3 regions of the Marinobacter sp. NFXS9 genome follow, and region 1 is predicted to be linked to each of the others. Evidence: predicted binding sites of a transcription regulator. Region 1 holds the regulator's gene; each other region holds the start of a gene.

The links. Region 1 encodes sigma-54, which starts transcription at its own class of promoters, with help from an activator protein. Its sites were predicted from a motif close to ANTGGCATNNANNTTGCTNT; they were not measured.
Region 2: a site for sigma-54 is predicted at 5,982-6,001, ahead of glnA (glutamate--ammonia ligase). Genes of this name have one in related genera too.
Region 3: a site for sigma-54 is predicted at 2,264-2,283, ahead of J3364_RS03230 (PEP-CTERM sorting domain-containing protein). Genes of this name have one in related genera too.

Annotation. Positions count from the first base shown of each region.
Region 1 covers NZ_JAGDDW010000003.1:20,104-27,895, reverse strand. Annotated here, with positions in the region: gene J3364_RS06035 (HPr family phosphocarrier protein) at 225-494, opposite strand; gene rapZ (RNase adapter RapZ) at 491-1,381, opposite strand; gene ptsN (PTS IIA-like nitrogen regulatory protein PtsN) at 1,410-1,877, opposite strand; gene hpf (ribosome hibernation promoting factor) at 1,906-2,214, opposite strand; gene J3364_RS06015 (RNA polymerase factor sigma-54) at 2,323-3,846, opposite strand; gene lptB (LPS export ABC transporter ATP-binding protein) at 4,134-4,859, opposite strand; gene lptA (lipopolysaccharide transport periplasmic protein LptA) at 4,859-5,407, opposite strand; gene lptC (LPS export ABC transporter periplasmic protein LptC) at 5,385-5,978, opposite strand; gene J3364_RS05995 (KdsC family phosphatase) at 5,978-6,526, opposite strand; gene J3364_RS05990 (KpsF/GutQ family sugar-phosphate isomerase) at 6,573-7,541, opposite strand; gene J3364_RS05985 (calcium/sodium antiporter) at 7,556-7,792, opposite strand, start outside.
Region 2 covers NZ_JAGDDW010000010.1:46,900-54,691, forward strand. Annotated here, with positions in the region: gene J3364_RS15475 (MFS transporter) at 1-128, shown strand, start outside; gene ssb (single-stranded DNA-binding protein) at 197-730, shown strand; gene glnG (nitrogen regulation protein NR(I)) at 794-2,227, opposite strand; gene glnL (nitrogen regulation protein NR(II)) at 2,224-3,294, opposite strand; gene J3364_RS15495 (DUF4124 domain-containing protein) at 3,713-4,246, opposite strand; gene glnA (glutamate--ammonia ligase) at 4,437-5,840, opposite strand; gene typA (translational GTPase TypA) at 6,401-7,792, shown strand, end outside.
Region 3 covers NZ_JAGDDW010000001.1:743,664-751,455, reverse strand. Annotated here, with positions in the region: gene prpF (2-methylaconitate cis-trans isomerase PrpF) at 1-522, shown strand, start outside; gene prpD (2-methylcitrate dehydratase) at 645-2,129, shown strand; gene J3364_RS03230 (PEP-CTERM sorting domain-containing protein) at 2,332-3,063, shown strand; gene J3364_RS03225 (TIGR03013 family XrtA/PEP-CTERM system glycosyltransferase) at 3,267-4,679, shown strand; gene J3364_RS03220 (XrtA/PEP-CTERM system exopolysaccharide export protein) at 4,756-5,382, shown strand; gene J3364_RS03215 (XrtA system polysaccharide chain length determinant) at 5,463-6,989, shown strand; gene J3364_RS03210 (P-loop NTPase family protein) at 6,989-7,792, shown strand, end outside.

The DNA of each region.
Region 1 (7,792 bases):
GCCATCCTGTCTCGTTCTGTGGGATTCCTGGATAAGTCCTGAAATGTCTCGTCACCGAGCCGAGCGTAAGTGGTCGGCCATGATCACCCTGAGGCGCTCCAGGACTTATTCAGAAGTTCCTAAGTATAGCGGACTTACGTTGCAGACGTGAGAATTCAGTGTAGGTGAATTCCACCGGCTTTGGGGCACGCCGAGAGGGGCCGCGCAGCGACATTCGCGAACCCCTATTCGCCTTCACCGAAGTAATCGTTGATCAGCGCGACCAAGGCGTCCCGGGCCGCCTGCTCGTCGGGCCCGTCCAGCACCAGCTCGATTTCGGTGCCGCAGCTGGCGGCCAGCATCATGACGGACATGATGCTCTTGCCGTCTACCTCTCGGCCCTCCTTTGCAATCAGCACCTGGCTGTCGAAATCCGACGCCGTGCCGACCAGCTTGGCCGCCGCCCGGGCATGCAGTCCGAGCTTGTTGATGATGGTGATCGGCTGGCGAATCATGACGGATCGTCAGTCGACGCTGGGTGAAGGTGCGGCAGCTCGGTGTGGCGAACCTGGACATTGGTGTACTTCTGGTTGAAGTAGCGGCCCAGTTGATCGCACATGTAAACCGAGCGGTGCTGGCCACCGGTACAGCCAATGGAGATGGTCATGTAGCTGCGATTGCTGGCCTGGAACGAGGGCAGCCAGGTTTCCAGGAAGCGGGTGAGGGTATCCAGCATCTCCCGGGTTTCCGGCTGGCTCTCCAGGAACGCCTGCACCTCTGGATCGACACCGGTGAATTTACGCAGGTTGGCGTCCCAGTAGGGGTTGGGCAGGCAGCGCACGTCGAACACGTAGTCGGAGTCGACCGGTACGCCGTGTTTGAAGCCGAAGGACTGGAACAGCAAGGCCAGTTCCTGTTCCCGGCGGCCGACGATACGCTGCTTGATCATGTCCCGTAGCTCGTACATCGACAGCTCGGTCGTGTCGATATACAGGTCGGCCAGCTGCGCCAGCGGCTCAAGCAGGTGTTTTTCGTCCGTGATCGCCTCGCGCAATGACGTTCGCCCATCGCTGAGTGGGTGTTTGCGTCGGGTGGCGTGGAAGCGCTGCAGCAGAGCCTGGTCGGTGGCATCGAGGAAGACGATTTCGACCTTCATGCCGCAGGTGGATAGGCGCTCGTGGATGGCCTCGAAATTGGCGATCTCATCGGACAGGTTGCGCGCGTCGATGCTCGCTGCAATGTTGCGCAACTTGTTTGGCGAGGCGTTGCCCGCCTCCTCGACCAAGGGAAACAACAGGCCGATGGGCAGGTTGTCGATGCAATAGTAGCCCAGGTCTTCCAGAACGTGCAGGGCCGTGCTCTTGCCAGAGCCGGAGCGCCCGCTGACTATAATCAGTTTCATGCCGTGCCTTCGCCGATCAGCAGATGATTCACTCTGATTGCGTCATGACCTCAAACAGCTGCGACGCATCCTCACAGCGTCGCAGACGCTCGCAGAAAGAGCGGTCATTGAACTTCTCGGCCAGCTGGCTGAGAAGCTCCAGGTGTTCACTGGTGGCTTCCTTGGGAACGATCAGGACGAACAGGAGATCGACCGGCTGGTTGTCGATGGCATCGAAAGCCACGCCTTCTTCCAGGGTCAGAAGGGCGCCGACCACCTGATGACAGCCTTCCAGCCGGCAATGGGGGATGGCAATACCCTGTCCGATCCCGGTGCTGCCGAGCCGCTCGCGGGACACCAGATTGTTGAAAATCTGGGTCTCGTCGAGTTCCGGATAGCGCCGGGCGACATTCTCGGCGATCAGTTCCAGGATGCGTTTCTTACTGGTTCCCGGCACACCACAGAGGGTGAGCTCGGGAACCAGGATGGATTGGATGGTTAGTGGACTTTCCGTCATGGATGGAATGCTTTCCCTTTATGAACCGCTAGCGGCTGGTCGCGCCGTGCATTCGATCGACCGTCTTTTCCTTGTGTTTCAGGATCTGGCGATCGAGCTTGTCTAGGAGTCCGTCAATGGCCGCGTACATATCTTCGTTTTCAGCCTTTGCATGAATTTCACCACCAATAACGTGCAGGGTTGCTTCGGCCGTCTGGCGGAGCTTCTGCACGGACAGGGTCACCTGACAATTGCTGATGTGGTCGAAATGGCGTTCGAGTTTTTCGAACTTTTCGGAAACATAGGTTTTCAGAGCGGGAGTCAATTCGACATGGTGACCTGACATATTGATTTGCATAGGCTTCTCCTATTGTCGACATGCCCGGATAACGTCTCCGTTTCCGGCGTTGAGCCCGTCGCGTGCGGCGGACGCTTGAAAATCCTGCTCTTCCGTTCCCTCCGGCGATTACACCAACCGCTTGCGCTCGTTGGAAGGCGGAATATGCATGGCTTCCCGATACTTGGCCACGGTACGTCGTGCGACCTGGATCCCCTGGTCACCCAGCAAAGCGGCAATCTTGCTGTCGCTGAGTGGCTTCTTGGGTGTTTCGGCGGCAACCAGTTTCTTGATCATGGCACGAATTGCCGTAGACGAACACTCGCCGCCTTCGTTCGTGCTGACATGACTTGAGAAGAAATACTTGAGCTCGAAGATGCCGCGCGGTGTGTGCATGTACTTCTGAGTGGTCACTCGCGAGATGGTGGATTCATGCATCCCGACGGCCTGGGCGATGTCTGACAGGATCAGCGGCTTCATCGCTTCTTCGCCCTGGTCGAGGAATCCCTGCTGATGCTCGACAATGCGTGTGGCGACCTTGAGCAGGGTTTCGTTACGGCTCTGCAGGCTTTTGATGAACCACTTGGCTTCCTGTAGCTGATCGCGCAAATAGGTGTTGTCGGCGCTGTTATCGGCCCGACGGATCAGGGCGGCGTAGCCGGCATTGACGCGAATGCGCGGTGCGATTTCCGGGTTCAGCTCCACGCGCCAGCGGCCCTTTATCTTGGACACCACCACATCGGGCACCACGTAGTCCGGTTCGGCGCGATCGAGTGAGTCGCCGGGGCGTGGATTCAGGGTCTGGATCAGCGCCAGCACGGATTTGAGCTGTTCTTCCGAGAGGCGGCTGCGGCGCAGCAGCTGGGCGTAGTCCCGGTTTCCCAGCAGGTTGATGTAGTGACTGACCACCAGTCGGGCCTGCGGCAACCAGGGGGTGTCCGGCGGCAGCTGGTTGAGCTGGATCAGCAGGCATTCCTGCAAATCACGGGCGAAGACGCCTGGCGGATCAAAATGTTGCAGTCGACGCAGGACCGCCTCGACCTCGTCCATTTCCAGCGGATCTTCGTCCGCCTCATCGACCAGGCCGGCGTGGATGTCGTCCAGGGACGTCACCAGATAGCCTCGCGGGTCCACCGAATCGAGCAGGGCATGGGCAATGGCACGGTCCCGATCGCCCATGGGCGTCAGGTTTAACTGCCAGAGGAGATGATCCTGCAGGGTTTCGGTGGGGGAGTTGCGGGATTCAAAATCGGTGTCGTCATCGTCTTCCCCGCGTGAGGCGGGAGCGGGTGCGGACTGGTAGATGTCGTCCCAGGCCGTGTCGACGGGCAGGTCGTCCGGAATGTCCTGGTTGGTTTCTGTGTTCCAGTCCGGTTCGTCAGCGGGCTCGTCCCAGCTGGTGTCTTCCTGCGACGCGTCGGAGTCGTTTTGCTCTTTGGAGCTGCTGTCGTCGGTATCGCCGTCGTTCTCGGCGGCGTCGTTACCGTCCTCCTCCTCGGAGGTCTCCAGCATGGGGTTGGATTCAAGCGCCTGCTGGATTTCCTGTTGCAGATCCAGCGTGGACAGTTGCAGCAGGCGAATGGCCTGTTGCAACTGGGGTGTCATGGTGAGCTGTTGACCCAGCTTCAGCTGAAGCGAAGCTTTCATTACCATCGATTTAGTCCCGTCACCCTATGCCTGTCGGCTGTACTTTTGTTGCCTGGTTTTCGCGGATCGCGCCACGCCCGGTATCGATAGGGCCTTGAAAGTTAACATGTCGAATGACGATTTGGCGCGACAAGCAAATTCTTTGCCGAAGTTTACTGCTATGGGTGTCCAGATGACAACGTTTTGACCGTCAGGGCGAGTTGTTCGCCGTCCGGTCCTGATTTTGAGTTTAGCGTCTCGGGCCGATTATGCGATAGCCCCGGGCGCACTTTGGCCGGATTTGTGACCGTTTTTCACAATCGGAACTCATTGCCGAGGTAGACCTCCTTGACCTGCTGGTTGGCCAGGATGTCGTCGGCGTGACCGGAGGCAATGATGTGACCCCCACTCACGATGTACGCATTCTCGCAGATATCCAGGGTCTCTCGCACGTTGTGATCGGTAATCAGCACGCCGATCCCCTTATCCCGCAAGTGCCGGATGATCTGCTTGATGTCGCTCACCGAGATCGGGTCGACGCCGGCAAACGGTTCGTCGAGCAGAATGAACGCCGGTTCCATCGCCAGCGCCCGGGCGATTTCCACCCGGCGCCGCTCGCCACCGGATAACGCCATACCCAGGCTGTCCCGGATATGGGTGATGTGGAATTCTTCCAGCAGGTTTTCCAGCTGCGTCTCGCGCTCGGCCTTGGTCAGTTTCTTACGCGTTTCCAGGATCGCCATGATGTTGTCGCGAACACTGAGTTTGCGGAACACGGACGCTTCCTGCGGCAGGTAGCCGATGCCAGCGCGGGCCCGGCCATGCATGGGCAGGGGGGTGATGTCCCGCTCGTCGATGGTGACGCGGCCGTTATCGGCCGGCACCAGGCCGACGATCATGTAGAAGCAGGTGGTCTTGCCGGCGCCATTGGGCCCCAGCAGTCCGACGATCTCGCCGCTGCGGATTTCCAGGGACACATCCTTGACGACCTTGATCTGCTTGTAGCTCTTGGCCAGGTTGTTTGCGCGCAGGATCGCCATCAGTTGCCGCTCTCCCCGCCGGTTTTCTGGCGCGGCTGAATGACCATCTCGACCCGACCGTCCTGATCGTTACCGTCGCGACTGCCGCTGGCGGTGACCACGCGGGTGGCAGTGTCGTAGTTTATTTCCTCACCCTTGAAGACGTTGCCGTCCTGGTGAATGACGGCCTTTTCGATGAAGGTGATCCGGTTTTCGCCGGCCGCATAGATGATGGTCATAGCTTCAGCATCGGTCTTGGCCGTATCGGCGGTCTTGGGCTGGGTGTAGTGGGCCGGTTTACCGTGCGCCTCGATGCGATTCAGTGCGCCTTGTTCCCGATACAGGACGACCTTGTCGGCGGTCAGTTCGGTGCCGTCCTGGCGGACCACCACGTCACCGGTGTAGATCGCGGTGCCCTTGGCGTCGTCGAGACGCGCCTGGTCCGCGCTGACCTTGATGGGGCTGTCGGAGTTGAGGTCGAAAGCCTGGGCTTGGGATGCCAGCACCAGCAGGGCCGCGCCTGCGATGCGTCGCAATAGGCGGGGCTTATTGCGAAGATGACAATTCATACTGTCCTTCCACCTGTGATTGGAGTTGCACGATCCGTTGGTCGATCCAGGCTTTCATGCCGGTGGCCCGGGTGGTGCCGCGCGGATCCCGGAGCAGCACCGGGGCGTCAGTGTGCACAATGCGCTTTTGGTTATCCAGTGTCAGATGCGTGGTTTCCAGGCTGCCTTCGGATCCCGAGGCCAGCACGCGGCTGATGACCACGTTGCCGGAAAGGTCAATCACATCGCGATTGGTGCGGTAGTTGCCCTCGTCGGCGCGCATGTGCCAGGGCTGGCCGGAGTCCGCATCGATCATGGTGGCCCTGGGCTGCTTCATGTGGGCCCGGTTCTGTGCGTCAAACTGTTCGATGCGGGGGCTGCTGATCACGGTGGTCAGCTTGCCCTGCTCGTCAAAGGACCGGTATTCGCCATTGACCACGAAGCTGTCCGGCTCATCCGGGCCGCGCAGTTCCTGGCCGATGGTGGGGCCTCCCTGATCGTCGCTGCGCCACAGCAGGCCAATCAGCACCGCCGACAGGACAGCCAGGGCCAGGAAGCGCAGGCGCGGATGGTTCAGGCGGCTCAGCAACATCAGGCGCCCCGTGCGTGATAGGTGAGGTGCAGATCCGCCAGTTTGTTCTGGGCCTGCAGGATCAGGTCGCAAATTTCCCGGACAGCGCCTTCGCCGCCGGCCGTTTCGGTCGTGTAATCGGCCTGTTCGCGAACGTACCAGTGGCCGTTGGGCACGGACAGACCCAGGCCGGCGTGCATGATGGCACCCAGATCCGGCAGGTCATCGCCCATGTAGGCGGACTGCTCGGCGGGCAGGTTCAGTTCCTGAAGGAGTTCGCGCAGGGCGATTTCCTTGTCTTCGCGGCCCTGTTGCAGGTGCTTTATGCCCAGATCGCGCGCCCGTCTTGCGGTGAGCGGTGAGTTGCGACCGGTTATGATGGCGACGTCGACTCCGGCCCGCTGGAGCTGCTTGATGCCATGCCCATCGAGGATGTTAAAAGCCTTCATTTCGTCGCCCTGGGCCGTGAAATAAAGACGGCCATCGGTGAGGACGCCATCCACATCAAGGGCCAGCAAGCGAATGCCGGCGGCTTTGCTGATCAGGTCGTCGGGCAACGGACGTTCCATGAAGGGTTCCTTTAACATCACTTTCAGGTTAACGGATTCTGGCGCCTCAGAGTACGCCGGCGCGCAACAGGTCGTGCATATTGATCGCGCCCACCAGGTCGCCGTTGCGGTCGGTGACCGGCAACGCGGTGATCTTGACCTCGTCCATGATTTTCAGCGCCTCGGCGGCGAGCTGTTCTTCGCAGATGCGCTTGCCGCCTACCGTCATCACGTCGCGGACGGGCGTGATGTGAACGTCCAGGTTGCGATCCAGTGTGCGGCGCAGGTCCCCGTCGGTGAAGACGCCGATCATCTGACCGTTGTCGTCCACGACGGTAGTCATACCCAGTCCCTTGCCGGAAATCTCCAGCAGGGCCTCACTGAGCAGGGTGTCCGGAGACACACGTGGAACGCGATCGCCGGTGTGCATGATGTCGGAAACGCGCAGCAGCAGGCGTCGCCCAAGGCTGCCGCCCGGGTGCGAAAAGGCAAAATCCTCGGCGCTGAAACCGCGGGCCTCGAGCAGGGCGACGGCGAGGGCATCGCCCATCACCAGCGTTGCCGTGGTGCTGCTGGTGGGTGCCAGGCCCAGCGGGCAGGCTTCCCGTGGAACGCTCACGTCCAGGTTGGCTTCGGCCTCCCGGGCGAGTACGGAATCCGGCTCGCCGGTCATGCTGATCAGCGGGGCGCCCATGCGTTTGATGAGTGGCAGGATGGTCAGTACTTCGGCGGTCTGGCCGGAGTTGGAGATAGCCAGGACCACGTCGTCGCCCGTGATCATGCCCAGGTCGCCGTGACTGGCTTCACCGGGGTGGACGAAAAAAGACGGGGTGCCTGTACTGGCCAGGGTGGCCGCAATCTTCTTACCGATATGGCCGGATTTGCCCATGCCCGTCACCACAACCCGACCGTTGCACTGCATCACCAGTTCGCAGGCTTTCTCAAAGGTGTGGTCGATGCGATCGGTGAGGGCGTCGATGGCCTCGCGCTCAATGGCGATGGCCTGGCGGGCCGATTCGATAAAGGAACTTCTCATGGGCCGGGCGATCCTTAACGTGCTGCGTGGTAGAGCACGACGGTGTATGCAATGTATCCGGCCAGCAGTATACCACCTTCAAAGCGCGCCAGTTTTCCCTTTTTCTGCATGCCGTAAGCGAAGGCGGCAAGCAGCAGGGTCAGTCCGGTCATGGTGCCGTAATCCCGGTAAAGGACATCGTTGTCGATGGCCAGCGGGTTGAGCAGGGCCGGCATCGCCAGTACGGCCAGGAGGTTGAACAGGTTGGAGCC
Region 2 (7,792 bases), on a different contig from region 1:
CGCTGAGAGGCATTGCCGGCGTTGAGGATGTGGTGATCCTGGCCGATGCCGGCGCGGCCTATCTCAAGGTGGATAAAGAGCAGTTCGATGCCGCCGATCTGGGGCAGTTCACCTTCGTCAGGCCCTGACGCAAACACTGAATTCAGACGGCCAGCCATGGAGGGCTGGCCACGACAGAGATTATTGGGAGTCGAGCATGGCAAGAGGCGTAAACAAGGTCATCCTGATCGGTAATCTGGGTAACGATCCGGAAACCCGTTACACCCCCAACGGTAACGCGGTGACCAACCTGAACCTGGCGACCGACGAGAGCTACAAGGACCGCCAGAGTGGGCAGATGGTGCCCAAGACGGAATGGCACCGTGTGGTCATGTTCGGCAAGATCGCTGAAGTGGCCGGTCAGTACCTGCGCAAAGGGTCCAAGGTCTATATCGAAGGCAAGCTGCAGACCCGCAAGTGGCAGGGGCAGGATGGCCAGGACCGCTACACCACGGAAGTCGTGGTGGACATCAACGGCCAGATGCAGATGCTGGACAGCCGCGGTGGCGGTGATAACCAGGGCATGGGGGCGCCGTCTCGGCCGCAGCAGCAACCGCAACAACAGCCGCAGCAGAACTATGGCAATCAGGGCGGCCAGGCGTCCGGTGGATACAGCCAGCCGCCGCAGAATCAGGGCGGTAGTAGCATGCCGGAACCAGTGGATGACTTCGACGACGATATCCCGTTCTAGGGGACGTCCCGCCAGAATTGAGAAGGCCCGCCATTGGCGGGCCTTCTTGCGTTTCGGGACGGGTTAGTCCTCGTCGTCATCTACCGGCGAATCTGCCATGCCCAGTTCCTTGATCTTGCGGGTCAGGGTATTCCGGCCCCAGCCCAGCAGGATCGCGGCATCCCGGCGGCGCCCGCCGGTGTGTTTGAGTGCGGTTTCGATCATCACCTGTTCGAACTCCGGCACGGCCACATCCAGGATGCCCTGTTTGCCCCGTTTGAGCTCCTGTTCGGCCCAGGCGCGGAGGCCTTCCTGCCAGGTCTGGCCGGTCGGCGGCGTATCGGCCTGATCCAGCAATTCCGGCGGCAGGTCGCTGACGTGGATTTCCCGGCCGCTGGCCATCACGGTCAGCCAGCGACAGGTGTTTTCCAGCTGGCGGACGTTGCCAGGCCAGGGCAGGGTGGTCAGGTATTCCTCGGCTTCCGGGCGCAGCAACTTGGGCTCGACGGACAGCTCCTGGGCCGCCCGCTTCAGGAAGTGGCGCATCAGGCGCGGGATGTCTTCACGCCGTTCCGCCAGTTTGGGCAGGTGCACCCGAATCACGTTCAGGCGGTGGAACAGATCTTCCCGGAAGGTGCCGGCCTGGACCAGCTTTTCCAGATTCTGGTGCGTCGCCGCGATGATGCGAACGTCCACCTTGATGGGGGTGGTGCCGCCGACCCGATAGAACTCGCCGTCGGCGAGGACGCGCAACAGGCGGGTCTGGGTATCGGCCGGCATATCACCGATCTCGTCCAGGAACAGGGTGCCGCCGTTGGACTGCTCGAAGCGCCCCTGGCGTGCCGCCCCGGCACCGGTGAAGGCCCCTTTCTCGTGGCCGAACAGTTCTGATTCGATCAGGTCCTTGGGGATGGCCGCCATGTTCAGGGCGATGAACGGGTGGTTGGCCCGCGGGCTGTGGTTGTGCAGTGCCTGAGCGACCAGCTCTTTCCCCGTGCCGCTTTCCCCGTTGATCAAAACGGTGATGTTGGAGTGGGAAAGGCGGCCAATGGCGCGAAACACTTCCTGCATGGCCGGCGCTTCACCGATGATTTCGGTATGCCGGGTGCCGGCGTCGGCCTGGGGTTCGGTGCTGGCGCGGCGTTCACGGCTGTGATCGACCGCTCGCTTGACCAGTTCCACCGCGTCGTCGACGTCGAAGGGCTTGGGCAGGTATTCGAATGCCCCCGTCTGGTAACTGGCGACGGCGCTTTCCAGGTCGGAGTGGGCCGTCATGATGATGACGGGAATGTCCGGGTGATCCTGAACGATCTGCGAAAGCAGTGCGATGCCATCGATACCCGGCATGCGGATGTCGCTGATGATGGCATCGGGCTGCTCCCGGTCGAGTCGCATCATAATGCCTTCGCCGCTCTCGAACACGCGTGGTTGCATGTTGGCCTGCGTCAGGGCCCGTTCCAGGACCCAGCGAATACTCCGATCATCGTCAATTATCCAGACGTTGGCCGATTGGCTCATGCTTTCAGCTCCAGAGGCAGGAAAATGATGAAATCGGTCCAGCCGGGCGAACTCTCGCATTCCACGAGGCCCTGATGTTGACCGATGATGCTTTGCGTAATCGAAAGACCCAGGCCTGTTCCGTTGGCCCGGCCGCTGATCATGGGATAGAAAACGTTCTGCAACAGGTCCTGTGGAATGCCGGGCCCGTTATCAATGATGTCGACGCGGCACACCAGCCGGTAACGGCGATGGCCGATGGTGAACTGGCGCAGCGCCCGGGTGCGGAATGTGATGCAGGGCGTTTCGTCATTGGTGTGGTCGGCTGCCGCTTCCATGGCGTTACGTGCCACGTTGAGGAAGGCCTGGATCAGCTGTTCCTTGTCGCCGGGGAACTCGGGCAGGCTGGGGTCGTAGTCGCGTTCCAGTTTGACGCGGCCCTTACTTTCGGCTTCCAGCAGCGTTCTCACCCGTTCCAGCACTTCATGGATGTTGGTTGAGCTGAACTGGGGCGCCTTGTTGGGACCGAGCATGCGGTCGACAAGCCCACGCAGACGATCCGCCTCGTCGATGATGACCCGGGTGTATTCCTTCTGACTCTCGTCGGCCAGTTCCCGGTCGAGCAATTGCGCCGCGCCACGGATACCGCCCAATGGGTTCTTGATCTCGTGGGCCATGCCGCGCACCAGGATTCGGGTGGTTTCCTGCTGGGAGAGCATGTCCTCTTCGCGCGTGATACGCAGCAAGCGGTCGCGCGGCTGCAGCTCCAGCAAGAGCGTTTCCGTATCGGCACCAATTTGGGACACGGAATAGTCCACCGTAAACCGGGAGCCGGACATCAGGGTGAATTCGGCTTCCCGCTTGGTGAAGGGCTGCCCGGTTCGAGATGCATCATTCAGCGTCTCGAAGGCCTCGGCGGAGCCGATAAACAAGTCGCCCAGGCGCGTGCCGACAATGCGCGAGCCGCTGGCTTCCAGCAGGTACTCCGCAGCGGCATTGATGTACAGAATGGTCAGATCCATATCCAGCACCAGTGTGGCGGTGGTCAGATGATCCAGGATCTGCCGGTAGACGATATCTCTAGACATGATGTCCCTCTTGTTCCGATACCTTGTTTGCAAAAAGCGAACCAGATGCGAACGTGCGGACAGCGAGCTGCGCCTTTTTGGTTAGCCCGTCGCCATTGAAGATAGATTCGGTGCCGTATTTCGGTGCCCCACCGGTGGTGTTTGATCGACACGGCCTCGCACCCAGGCCGGGTCCCGGCGCTGAAAACGCCGGCAACAGGGGCTTCAGGCGCTTGTTATGCCGGGCAATTCCTGTGACGACGCAGAAGCGGCGGACGATATCCACCGTGACGGTAGCCGTGAGGCCGTTGGCCGGTTGGCCTGGATGCTGTCAGCGTATCGCCCTGCTTTTGAACGAAGGTTAGGTGCTTTTTGGTGCTTTCGCACTGTTTTGGTGCGGCGCTCCGAGCCTCATGGCTCGGAGGTTGTTCGGGAGGGGTTAATTCTGGACCGAGGGCCGGTGGATGGTGAACGTAATGGTCTGGCCTTCCTGGACGATGCTGCCGTCCTTGTCGACGATCCGGACCGACGCATTGTGAGTTCCGCGAAACACGTTGCTGATGGGGAACTGGCCTGAGGCGTTCTGTCCAATCGGCTGGCCATCGAGTGACACTTCAAACAGATCGCCGGGGCGCAGGGCTGGTTGGCTGGAGACGGCAAACGTCATGTCGCCACTGCCGCTGTGGAAAGCGCTGTCGTTTTCCGGGGAATTAAACGCAACGCGGCTGTAGCGGGCCGAGGCCTTCTGCTTGCTGCCTTCTTCCTTTTTCTGGCGTTCTTCAAACGCCTTGACCTGTTCGGCCTTGGGCAGGGTCACCGTGGTCACCGGCTTGACGTCCACGGGCTCACCGCCTGATGAGGCCTCGTCGGTGTAGGTCACGTTGCCGTGCTCATCCACGCTTTTATAGACCTGGGCCTGGGCGCCGGTTGCCGCCAGGGCCAGGAGGCCAAATACAACCACAAGTTTCTTCACGGGGGCTCCCTGTTTTCTCTTTTATTCCCGATTATTGGCAGGTGGGGCGCTGCAATGCAACCGCCTCACGGTGTTCCTTGCGGGATTCTAATGTAGCGGTCGGCGGCACGGCTGTTAAGCCGAATTTTGTGTCTTCCTGAAACGAAAAAAGCCCCGCCGGAGCGGGGCTTTGCTGTCAGAGCGGTGGCTCTTAGACAGAGTAGTACAGATCGAACTCGACCGGGTGAGTCGTCATGTTCAGACGCTCGACTTCGGCACGCTTCAGATCGATGTAGCCGGCGATCATGTCTTCAGTGAAGACGCCGCCGCGAGTCAGGAACTCGTGGTCGTTCTCGAGAACGTCCAGCGCTTCCTGGAAGGTTTCGCACACGGTCGGGATGTTCAGTGCTTCTTCCTTCGGCAGATCGTACAGATCCTTGTCCATGGCATCGCCCGGGTGGATCTTGTTCTGGATGCCGTCAAGGCCGGCCATCAGCATGGCGGCGAAGGCCAGGTACGGGTTGGCAGACGGATCCGGGAAGCGCACTTCGATACGACGCGCTTTCGGGCTGTTTACGTACGGGATACGGATGGAAGCGGAGCGGTTACGGGCGGAGTAGGCCAGCATAACCGGTGCTTCGAAGCCCGGCACCAGACGCTTATAGCTGTTGGTGGACGCGTTGGTGAAGGCGTTGATGGTCTTGGCGTGCTTGATGATACCGCCGATGTAGTACAGGGCGGTTTCGCTCAGACCGGCATAGCCGTCACCCGCGAAGACGTTCTTGCCATCCTTGTTCAGGGACATGTGAACGTGCATGCCAGAACCGTTATCGCCAACCACCGGCTTCGGCATGAAGGTCGCGGTCTTGCCGTAAGCGTGGGCCACATTGTGGACGCAGTACTTCAGAATCTGGACTTCGTCCGCCTTGCGGGTCAGGGTGTTGGCGCCAACGCCGATTTCACACTGGCCGGCCGTACCCACTTCGTGGTGGTGAACTTCGATTTCCAGGCCCATGGATTCCATGGCGGCACACATGGCGCCACGCAGGTCGTGCAGGCTGTCGACCGGCGGAACCGGGAAGTAGCCGCCTTTCACGCCCGGACGGTGACCGATGTTGTTGCGCTCGAAATCCTCGCCGGAAACCCAGGCGGCCTCTTCAGAGTAGATTTCGTACATGGAACCCTGCATGTCGGTGTTCCACTTCACGGAATCGAAAACGAAGAATTCCGGTTCCGGGCCGAACAGGGCACCGTCGGCGATGCCGGTGGACTTCAGGTATTCCTCGGCACGACGGGCAACGGAGCGCGGATCCCGCTCATAACCCTGCATGGTCGACGGTTCAACGATGTCGCAGGTAATGTTCAGCGTGGTTTCTTCGGTGAACGGGTCGATCACGCCCGTCGCGTCGTCCGGCATAAGGATCATGTCGGATTCGTTGATGCCTTTCCAGCCGGCGATGGAAGAGCCATCAAACATCTTGCCGTCTGAGAAAAAATCTTCATCCACTTCAGAAGAAGGCAGGGTCACGTGCTGCTCTTTACCGCGACTGTCGGTAAACCGCAGGTCGATCCATTTGACTTCGTGCTCTTTGATCAGGTCAAGCGTCTTGGACATTACGCATACTCCGTCAGTTTATGTCTTTTATGGAGCCGGCTCGGCTGAACGATATTCGTCCAGCGTCCGATTCATTCGACAGGCGCATGGCAGCTTATCAAAACAGCTGCGCGCGTGCCTGCAAATTCGGCTGCAATCAGATAAGCAAAGCGCTTGCCAAGATCAGAGAATCGTTCGATGGTGGTGCAGAGTGGGCATTTAAGGGGCGGGAGGGACGGTGCGCTTGTGTGCAATGTCACACGTGTGGTGCACGATGCGCTCTATTAAGGTGCGTTATTTCGAAAAATGACCCAAAACAGTGCGCATTATCATTCGAGTGTTTTTGCAAAACTACGGTTGTTCACTCTTTAACCGTAGTTGTGCCTTGCTGTTTTCGATATACTGCGCGCGCCCGAAGCCCGTCGTCATCCGTCGCGGGCTTCCATTTCCCAGGGTGAGCCTGCTGTGTCCGGAAACCATGGTCTGGCCCCCGACTAACATTTTTCAGATTTGAGATGGCATGCCGGACTGCGTTGTCCCTTCAATCGTCTCAGGTCAGTTGCATGCCTCAGGATTATCTTGTGATCGAAAAACGCCGAAATATCGCCATTATCGCCCACGTTGACCATGGTAAGACCACGCTGGTTGACAAGCTGCTCGAGCAGTCCGGAACCCTGGACCGCAAAGAAAGCGGCGCCGAGCGCATCATGGACTCCAACGACCAGGAGCGTGAACGTGGTATCACGATTCTGGCCAAGAACACCGCGATCCGCTGGAACGAGTACCAGATCAACATCGTCGATACGCCGGGCCACGCCGATTTCGGGGGTGAGGTCGAGCGCGTCATGTCGATGGTGGACTCCGTGCTGCTGCTGGTGGACGCTGTCGATGGGCCGATGCCCCAGACCCGTTTCGTGACCCAGAAAGCTTTCGATCAAGGCCTTAAACCGATCGTTGTGGTTAACAAGGTGGACCGCCCGGGTGCGCGTCCGGATTGGGTCATCAACGAAGTATTTGATCTGTTCGATCGCCTCGGTGCCACCGATGAGCAACTGGATTTCCCGATTGTCTACGCGTCGGCACTGAACGGCATCGCCGGCCCGGAAGCGGATCAGCTGGCGGACGACATGACCCCACTGTTCGAGGCGATCGCCGAGCACGTGCCGGCGCCGGATGTCGATGTCAGCAGCCCGTTCCAGATGCAGGTGTCGCAGCTGGACTACGACAGTTATGTCGGCGTTATCGGGATCGGTCGAATCACCCGCGGCAAGCTGCGCCCCGGGCAGCAGGTCACCGTCATTGATCGTCACGACAAGAAGCGCAACGCCAAGGTGCTTGAGGTCAAAGGCTTCCACGGCCTGCAGCGGGTGCCGGTCGAAGAGGCGAGTGCCGGTGACATCGTCTGTATCAGCGGCATCAGCGAGCTGTTTATTTCCGATACCCTGTGCGATCCGCAGAATGTGGAGCGTCTGCCGGCGCTGACGGTCGACGAACCGACCGTGAGCATGACCTTCCAGGTCAACGATTCCCCGTTCGCCGGTAAAGAAGGCAAGTTCGTCACCAGCCGCAACATCAAGGAGCGTCTGGATAAAGAGCTGCTGCACAACGTGGCACTGCGCGTTGAGCCGGGCGAAACCGCTGAGAAGTTCAAGGTCTCCGGCCGGGGCGAACTGCACCTGTCGGTCCTGATCGAGAACATGCGCCGCGAAGGCTACGAGCTGGGCGTGTCCCGTCCGGAAGTCGTTCAGCGCGAAGTGGACGGCGAGCTGCAGGAGCCGTACGAGTTTGTGGTCATCGACGTCGAGGACCAGCACCAGGGCTCCATTATGGAAGTCATGGGCCTGCGTCGTGCCGAACTCAAGAATATGGTGCCGGACGGTCGAGGCCGTACCCGCCTGGAATTCATCATGCCGGCACGTGGCCTGATCGGTTTCCGCAACCAGTTCCTGACGTTGACGTCCGGTACCGGGATC
Region 3 (7,792 bases), on a different contig from region 1:
ATCAACGCCGAGGCCATCGGCTACGACGGCACCGAACTACAGGACGCCATCAACAACGATGACCAGGCCCTGACCCTGTTTGAAACCATCCGCGCCCACGGCGCCGTCAGAATGGGGCTGATCAGCGACGTGGCCGAAGCGGCCAACCGTCAACATACGCCCAAAGTGGCCTTCGTCGCGCCGCCCAAAGGCTACGTAGCCTCCAGCGGTAAAGAGATCACCGCTGCAGACATCGACGTACTGGTGCGGGCTTTGTCCATGGGCAAACTGCATCACGCCATGATGGGCACCGCTGCCGTAGCCATCGCCACAGCTTCGGCGATTCCGGGCACGCTGGTGAACCTGGCCGCCGGTGGCGGCGATCGAACCTCGGTGGTGTTTGGCCATCCGTCGGGCACCTTGCGAGTCGGCGCCGAAGCCGAGCAGGTGAACGGCCAGTGGAGCGCGAAGAAAGCCATCATGAGCCGCAGTGCGCGCATCCTGATGGAAGGCTGGGTACGTGTTCCGGGGGACGCGTTCTGAGTTGTTTCTATTAAAGGAGACCGGGTCCGCTCGAAGCGGCCCGGTTTCCGGTCCATACTGACGCCATCATTTCTTGAAAGGCCGGGACACTAGCGGCACCCTCCCGGCCAGGGAGACGCCCCATGTCAGCGACATTCGATCTCAACGAACGCCCGGATTACGACGACGTCCTGCAGAAGATTGCAGATTACGTTCTCAATGATCAGGTCGACAGCCTCGAAGCGCTGGATACCGCCCGCAACTGCCTGATGGACACCCTCGGCTGCGGCATTTTGGCGCTTCGCTTCCCCGAATGCACCAAACATCTGGGGCCGATCGTCGAGGGCACAGTAGTGCCTCATGGTGCCCGGGTACCCGGCACCTCCTTCCGTCTGGATCCTGTGAAAGCTGCTTGGGACATCGGCTGCATCATTCGCTGGCTGGACTACAACGACACCTGGCTGGCGGCCGAGTGGGGGCACCCCTCCGACAACCTCGGCGGCATCCTGGCCGTGGCCGACCACCTGTCGCAGAAGCGCCAGGCTGAAGGCCAGGCGCCGCTGACCATGCGCGACGTGCTGGAAAGCATGATCATGGCCCACGAGATCCAGGGCGTGCTGGCGCTGGAGAATTCCTTCAACCGCGTTGGCCTGGATCACGTGGTACTGGTCAAGGTGGCCTCAACGGCGGTCACCGCCAAGCTGATGGGCGCGAACCGGGAGCAGATGCTGTCGGCGCTGTCCCACGCCTGGGTCGACGGGCAGGCCCTGCGCACCTATCGCCACGCACCCAACGCCGGCTCCCGTAAATCCTGGGCGGCGGGCGATGCGACCTCCCGTGCCGTGCGTCTCGCGGACATCGCCATGCGCGGTGAGATGGGCATACCCGGTGTGCTGACAGCGCCCCAATGGGGCTTCTACGACGTGCTGTTCAGCAAGACCAACAAGGATCAGAAGCTCAAACCCGAAGACCAGCGCCAATTCTCGCTGCCCCAGGATTTCGGGTCGTACGTGATGGAGAATATCCTCTTCAAGATCTCGTTCCCGGCGGAGTTCCACGCGCAAACCGCCGCCGAAGCCGCCGTGACCCTGCATCCGCAGGTGAAAGACCGGTTGGACGAGATCGACCGGGTCGTCATCACCACCCACGAATCCGCCATCCGCATCATTTCCAAAGTGGGCAAACTAGCCAACGCCGCCGATCGCGACCACTGCCTGCAGTACATGACGGCGGTTCCCCTGATCTTTGGCGCCTTGACGGCCGATCACTACGAAGACGCTTTCCACCAGGCCCATCCGGAAATCGACGACCTGCGGGACAAAATGGAGATCGTGGAAGAGCCCCGCTACACCCGGGAATACCTGGAAGCGGACAAACGCTCAATCGCCAACGCCATTCAGGTCTTCTTCAAGGATGGCTCAAAAACGGAACAGGTCGCCGTGGAGTATCCGATCGGCCATCGCCGGCGCCGGAAGGAAGGCATCCCGCTGCTCAAGGAGAAGTTCCGGGCCAATCTTGAAACGCGGTTTCCGAAAGGGCGGTGCGACGCCATTGTTGATCGGTGCATCGATCAGAAGGTGCTGGAGGGTACCTCGGTGCCTGACTTTATGGCGCTGTTTATGATCTGAGACAGATTTTACAACTTTTTTAAAAAAATTAAGGAGTTGACGGTTCGCGAAAAACGTCCATTTTCTTTACAGCGGTGTGGGCATAAATTGGGTTGTTATATATTTAATGTGTTGATTATTAAGAAATAAATATTATTGGCCTTCTTATTGCTCCTAAGTATCCACGGACTAACAACAACCTCAACGGGTTTAGGAGCTGTGCATGAAGAAGGAACGTGTTCTCAGTATCAGTGCGGGCATCGCACTCGGCGTATCCAGCTTGGTCGCGTCTGTTCAGGCGGCGCCCATGCTGTACGTCAGCAGCGCCGGTGAGTCTGCTGCGCAGGCTGCCGAAACCAACTTCCTGGCCAAGCTGAAGTCAGGTTATCTGACTGAAGACTTCGAGTCTTACACGGCTGGCACGACATCCCAGAGCAACTCCATTGCCACAAGCGTTGGCACCTTTACCCAGGATGTTGCGGGTTCAGGCGGTGATTGCGGCAACCTTGGATTCACCTGTAACGGCGGTGTTGCCATTCTGGATGATGGTAGCTCTCCGTTTGGCGGCCGTTTTGCGACTCCAAGTGGCTCAGACAACGCCAACTGGCTGGACAGCATGGACAGCGAAGAGATGACTTTCTCGCTGACGCCGGGCTTCAACGCCCTGGGTTTCTACATCACGGACCCGAACGATGTGGGTGGCCGGATGACCGTGGGTAGCACCACGTTCACCTTCGAAGACATCTTCGGTTCTGCCCTGGGTAACGGCAACGTGTTTTACATCACGCTGTTCGATTCCGAAGGTCTGGGTGATGTTACTTTCTACGCCAATGCCTCGGACGACGGCTATGGCATCGACAACGTCACCGTTGGCGAGGTGCCGGAGCCGGGTTCCCTGGCGCTCCTCGGTCTTGGTCTTGCGGGTATCGGCGTGATGCGCCGTCGCAAGGCATAAGCTGGCGAGATACGGTGTTAGAAACCTGCTAAACCCCGGCCATGCCGGGGTTTTTGCTGTCAGGAATTTTTACATGCGCCTCCCATCTGTTTGAGATTGCATCCAATTGCAGTTCAATCCGGAAGGAGTAGACTTCAAAGGAGTTGGAGATCTACCAATCGGATTCAAGGACGCGTCTGGCAGGGTGGCGTGAAGGAGTCGACGTGGCACACGTCAGGATATTCAGGCATTACATTCATCTCCCGTTTGTTATTCTGGGGCTGATTGATTTCAGTGTATTGGTCGGGGCCTTCTGCCTCGCCGTTTTCTTCCGGTATTTCGGGGATATTGCCTATTTCTCCGAATCCATCGCTTACATCCTGCCTTCCGCGGTCATCTTCGCCGCTCTCAACATGTTGCTGATGGTCGCCATGGGCGTGCATCAGTCCCGGCTGGAAGATGGCCTGTCCGGCATGATGTTGCGTACGCTCATTGCGCTGATCCTCAGCATTCCGTTTGCACTGACCGCCTATTTATTGAGCCAGGAGTGGCTTTGGTACCTGGGCGGGGACGGGGTCATCACATCCGCTTCCGTCTTTGGTTTCTTCCTGCTGGGCATCGCGCGCATCATCTTCTTTACGGTGGTGGGCAACGACGCCTTCAAGCGGAAGGTATTGGTGCTGGGCACGGGTTTTCGGGCCCGGCAACTGCTCGAAGACCTCCAGACCCCCTTCAATCGCAAGGGGTTCCATCTGGTGGGTTTTGTACCGATCAACGATGAGCCGATCGAAGTCCCGGAGCAGTATCTCGTCAATATCCCCGGTAGCCTGCACGAGTATGTGACGCGTCGGCCGGTCCAGGAAATTGTGGTGTCCGTGGAAGACCGCCGTAAGGGGTTGCCCATGGAAGACCTGCTGGAATGCAAGATGCAGGGCATCCGGATTGTCGACGGCGCGGTCTTCTACGAGCGGGAGTCCCGCAAGGTCGCGATGGAAATGATTACGCGCGGCTGGCTCGTCTTCTCGGACGGCTTCTCGGTGTCTTCCGTTTCCGGATTCGGCAAGCGGGCCCTGGATGTGCTGGCATCAGGCACCTTGTTGATTGCAACCAGCCCCCTGATGCTGCTGACCATCCTGGCGATCAAGATCGAAGACGGATGGTCCGCGCCGGTGTTGTATAGCCAGGAACGTGTTGGTCTGCGCGGCCAGGTCTTCAAGGTCCACAAGTTCCGTTCGATGCGCACGGACGCTGAAAAGGATGGCGCCGTCTGGGCGCGCCAGAACGATACCCGCGTGACTCGCGTCGGGGCCTTTATCCGCAAGGTGCGTATCGATGAGCTTCCACAAATCTTTAACGTGTTGAACGGCACCATGTCGTTTGTGGGCCCCAGGCCGGAGCGGCCCATGTTCGTCGAGCAATTGGCGGAGAAGATCCCGTTCTACAACGAACGTCACCGTGTGAAGCCGGGCATTACCGGCTGGGCGCAGCTGTGCTTTGCCTACGCCGATAACGAGGAAGACAGCCGGGAAAAGCTTCGCTACGACCTGTACTACATTAAGAATCAGAGTCTACTGTTGGATTTGTTGGTTATTATTCAGACAGTGGAAGTAATATTGTTCAAGAAAGGATCGCGCTAGGCATTGGTTTGGCTGGTCATCGGCCGGAACGGGTGTCAGTAACCGTGGCTTTCGAAAAAAGAAGCGAGGATGTGAAATGGCAAGGATGGTAATCGGGCTCGTTGTACTGTTTTCTCTTCTGGCAGGTTGTGCCTCGCAACCGGCTTCGTCGCCGCAGCAGATCGAGGCGGCGCTCAATAAGAACGCCGGACCGGTCGACCAGTACATTCTGGGACCCAACGATGTGGTCCAGGTCTCGGTGTGGCGCAATCAGGATCTCAGCGTCAGCGTTCCCATTCGTCCCGACGGCCGGATCTCCGTGCCGCTGGTGGGGGATGTCGTGGCCGCCGGTCTGACCCCCGAAGAGCTGGCCGACGACGTACAGGACAAACTCGAGCAGTATATCCGCCAGCCCCAGGTCAGTGTGGTCGTCACCGGGATGAACAGTCATGAGTTCACCGATCGCGTCCGGGTGACCGGTGCCGTCCAGAGCCCCATGACCATGCCGTTCCGTGATGGCATGACGGTCATGGACGTGGTGCTCTCTGCCGGCGGCGCCAACCCGTTCGCCGATTTGAACAACGCCATGCTGTACCGGCCGATGGGCAAGGAGGTGGTGGCGATCCCGGTCAAGCTTGACGACATTCTGACCCGGGGCGACATCGCGACCAACTACCGGCTTTTGCCCGGGGATATCCTGACCGTGCCCGAGCGCAGTTTCTGATCCACTGGCCGACGCCCTGACATCGATGGTCGGGGCACTCCAGATGATCGCACGTTAGCTTTCAGTTTCAGGTAACAGCTATGGCACTTCCACTGATTCAACTGCCCAGCGAAATCATCCGCGAAGTCGGAACCCGCAAGTGGCTCGCGCTGGCGGCTTTCGCCATTGTCAGCTTTGGCGTACTGGCTGCCGGGTTTCTCTGGCCCTACAAATACGAGTCGGACGTCGTCATCTACGTGGACGACGAGAACATCATCCGCCCTCTGATGGAGGGCAGCGCCGTGACGACCAAGATCAGTGAGCGGGCATCAGCTGCCCAGGAGCTTCTCTGGAGCCGGGGTGTGATGGAAAACGTCGCCAAGGATACCGATCTCTTTGGCCCGGATGCGGCCAGCCTTCAGGCGGAAAAACTGGAATCCCGTGTCAACTGGTTACGCTCCAACCTGAGCGTCCGTCCCCGTGGCGACAGCTATTTCAGCATCGGCTTTATGTCGGAATCCCCCTCCCAGGCCTATCGGGTGGCACAGCGCATGGGTCAGGCCTTTATCGAAGAGTCGGCGCGCCGCAAGCAGGCGGAAAGCCGCAGTGCCTACGAGTTCATCGACAACCAGGTCAAATCCTACGAGGATCTGCTCGCCGAGTCGGAAAAGCGTCTCAAGCAGTTCCTGTCCAAGAACGTCGACGGCACCGAAGGCGAAGCCAACGGCAAGTTGTCCGACTTGCGCGGAAAGCTGGAACAGGCGCAGCTGGATAAACAGGAAACCGAAACCCGAGTGGCGTCGTTGCAAAGCCAGCTTTCGAACGTGAACCAGAACATACGCCGTGGCAAGACCATCGACGCCTACCAGCAGCGTATCAACTCCATGCAGGATCAGCTCGATACGCTGCGCCTGAAGTACAAGGATTCCTACCCGGATATCGTGGCTTTGCAGGAGCAGATCGCGGTGCTCAAACGCCAGCGTGACAAAGCCCGCAGCAGTGGAGACACCTCCGATGCCAGTGTTGGTACCGGGGACACGATCAACCCGCTGTATCAGGATTTGAGTTCCGATCTGGCCGATGCCCGCACCCAGATGGAAATGATCAACACCCGCATCCGCTCCATCAAGACGTTGATCGGGGAACAGGTTGATCGCATGCAGCGGATCCAGGAAAACAAAGCGGAATACTCGCAACTGACCCGCGATATGGAAGTCAACAAACAGATCTACAACGATCTGCTCAAGCGTCGCGAGCGAGCCCGGGTTTCCATGCACCTGGACATCAAAGGGCAGGGCCTGAACTATCGGATCAACGAGACGGCGCGTTACCCGCTCAAACCCGAAGGGGCCCAGTTTAACCAGTTCGCCATGGCGGGGCTTTTCCTGGGCCTGTTAGCGCCATTGGGCACCATCGCCGGACTGTTGCAAATCGATCCGCGGGTACGCGCCAAGTCCCAGTTGGAAGATGAAGTGGGTATCCCGGTGCTGATGGACATCCCCCGGGTGAGAACGCCCTTTGAGATGCGTCGGGAGCGGCGGGTGACCTATGCCGTTGTTATTTGTGCCGTGCTGGTGATAGCCGCCTATATCGGTGTAGCCGTTGCTTCAGTTATGGGAGTTATTTGATGAACGGAACGCGCCAGAGCAGAGATGTCGATGCCTCTCCCGATAAGGACGAGCAGAACGAACTGGATGCCCTGAGGAAACGGCAGCGTCAACTGAGCCGGGAGGACGAATCCACCAACCGGCCGGAAAAATCAGGCTCAAGCGAGTCGGAAGACGCTCGCCTGTTGGTTCCCAGCACGCTCGAGCTGGGCGCCGGCGCGGTCGACCGTTACGTCATGAGCCGCCAGATCAAACGAATGCAGGAGCCTCGCCAGCTGACATTCGATGATCTCGACGAACGCCGCATTATCTATCCCGAGTCGCCGAACCGGGATCTGGTCAACCGGTTCCGCAGCTTGCGGACCAAGTTGCTGGAAATCTCCGGCGGCAACAACTTCACGTTGGTGGTGACCGGCGCGACCGACGGTGCGGGATCGTCTTTTATCGCCCTGAATCTGGCCGCGGCCTTCGCCTTCGACCAGTCCAAGACCGCGCTGTTGGTAGACTGCAACCTACGCGAGCCGTCCCTGCACACCATGCTGGACATGTTCCCGGACACCGGCCTGACGGATTTTCTGGAAGAGTCAGACTACGACGTTGCCAAGATCATCTACCCGACGGGCATTCCCCGGCTGCGCCTGGTACCGGCTGGCAGTCGCCGCGAATCGCCGGCTGAGTTCTTCACGTCGTTCCAGATCAAACTGTTCCTCCAGTCGATCCGCCGGCGTTATCCGGACCGGTTCATCATCCTGGATACGGCCTCAATCAGTCATTCGCCGGACGCGCGGATTCTCTCTGATCTCTGCGACTATTCATTGCTGGTG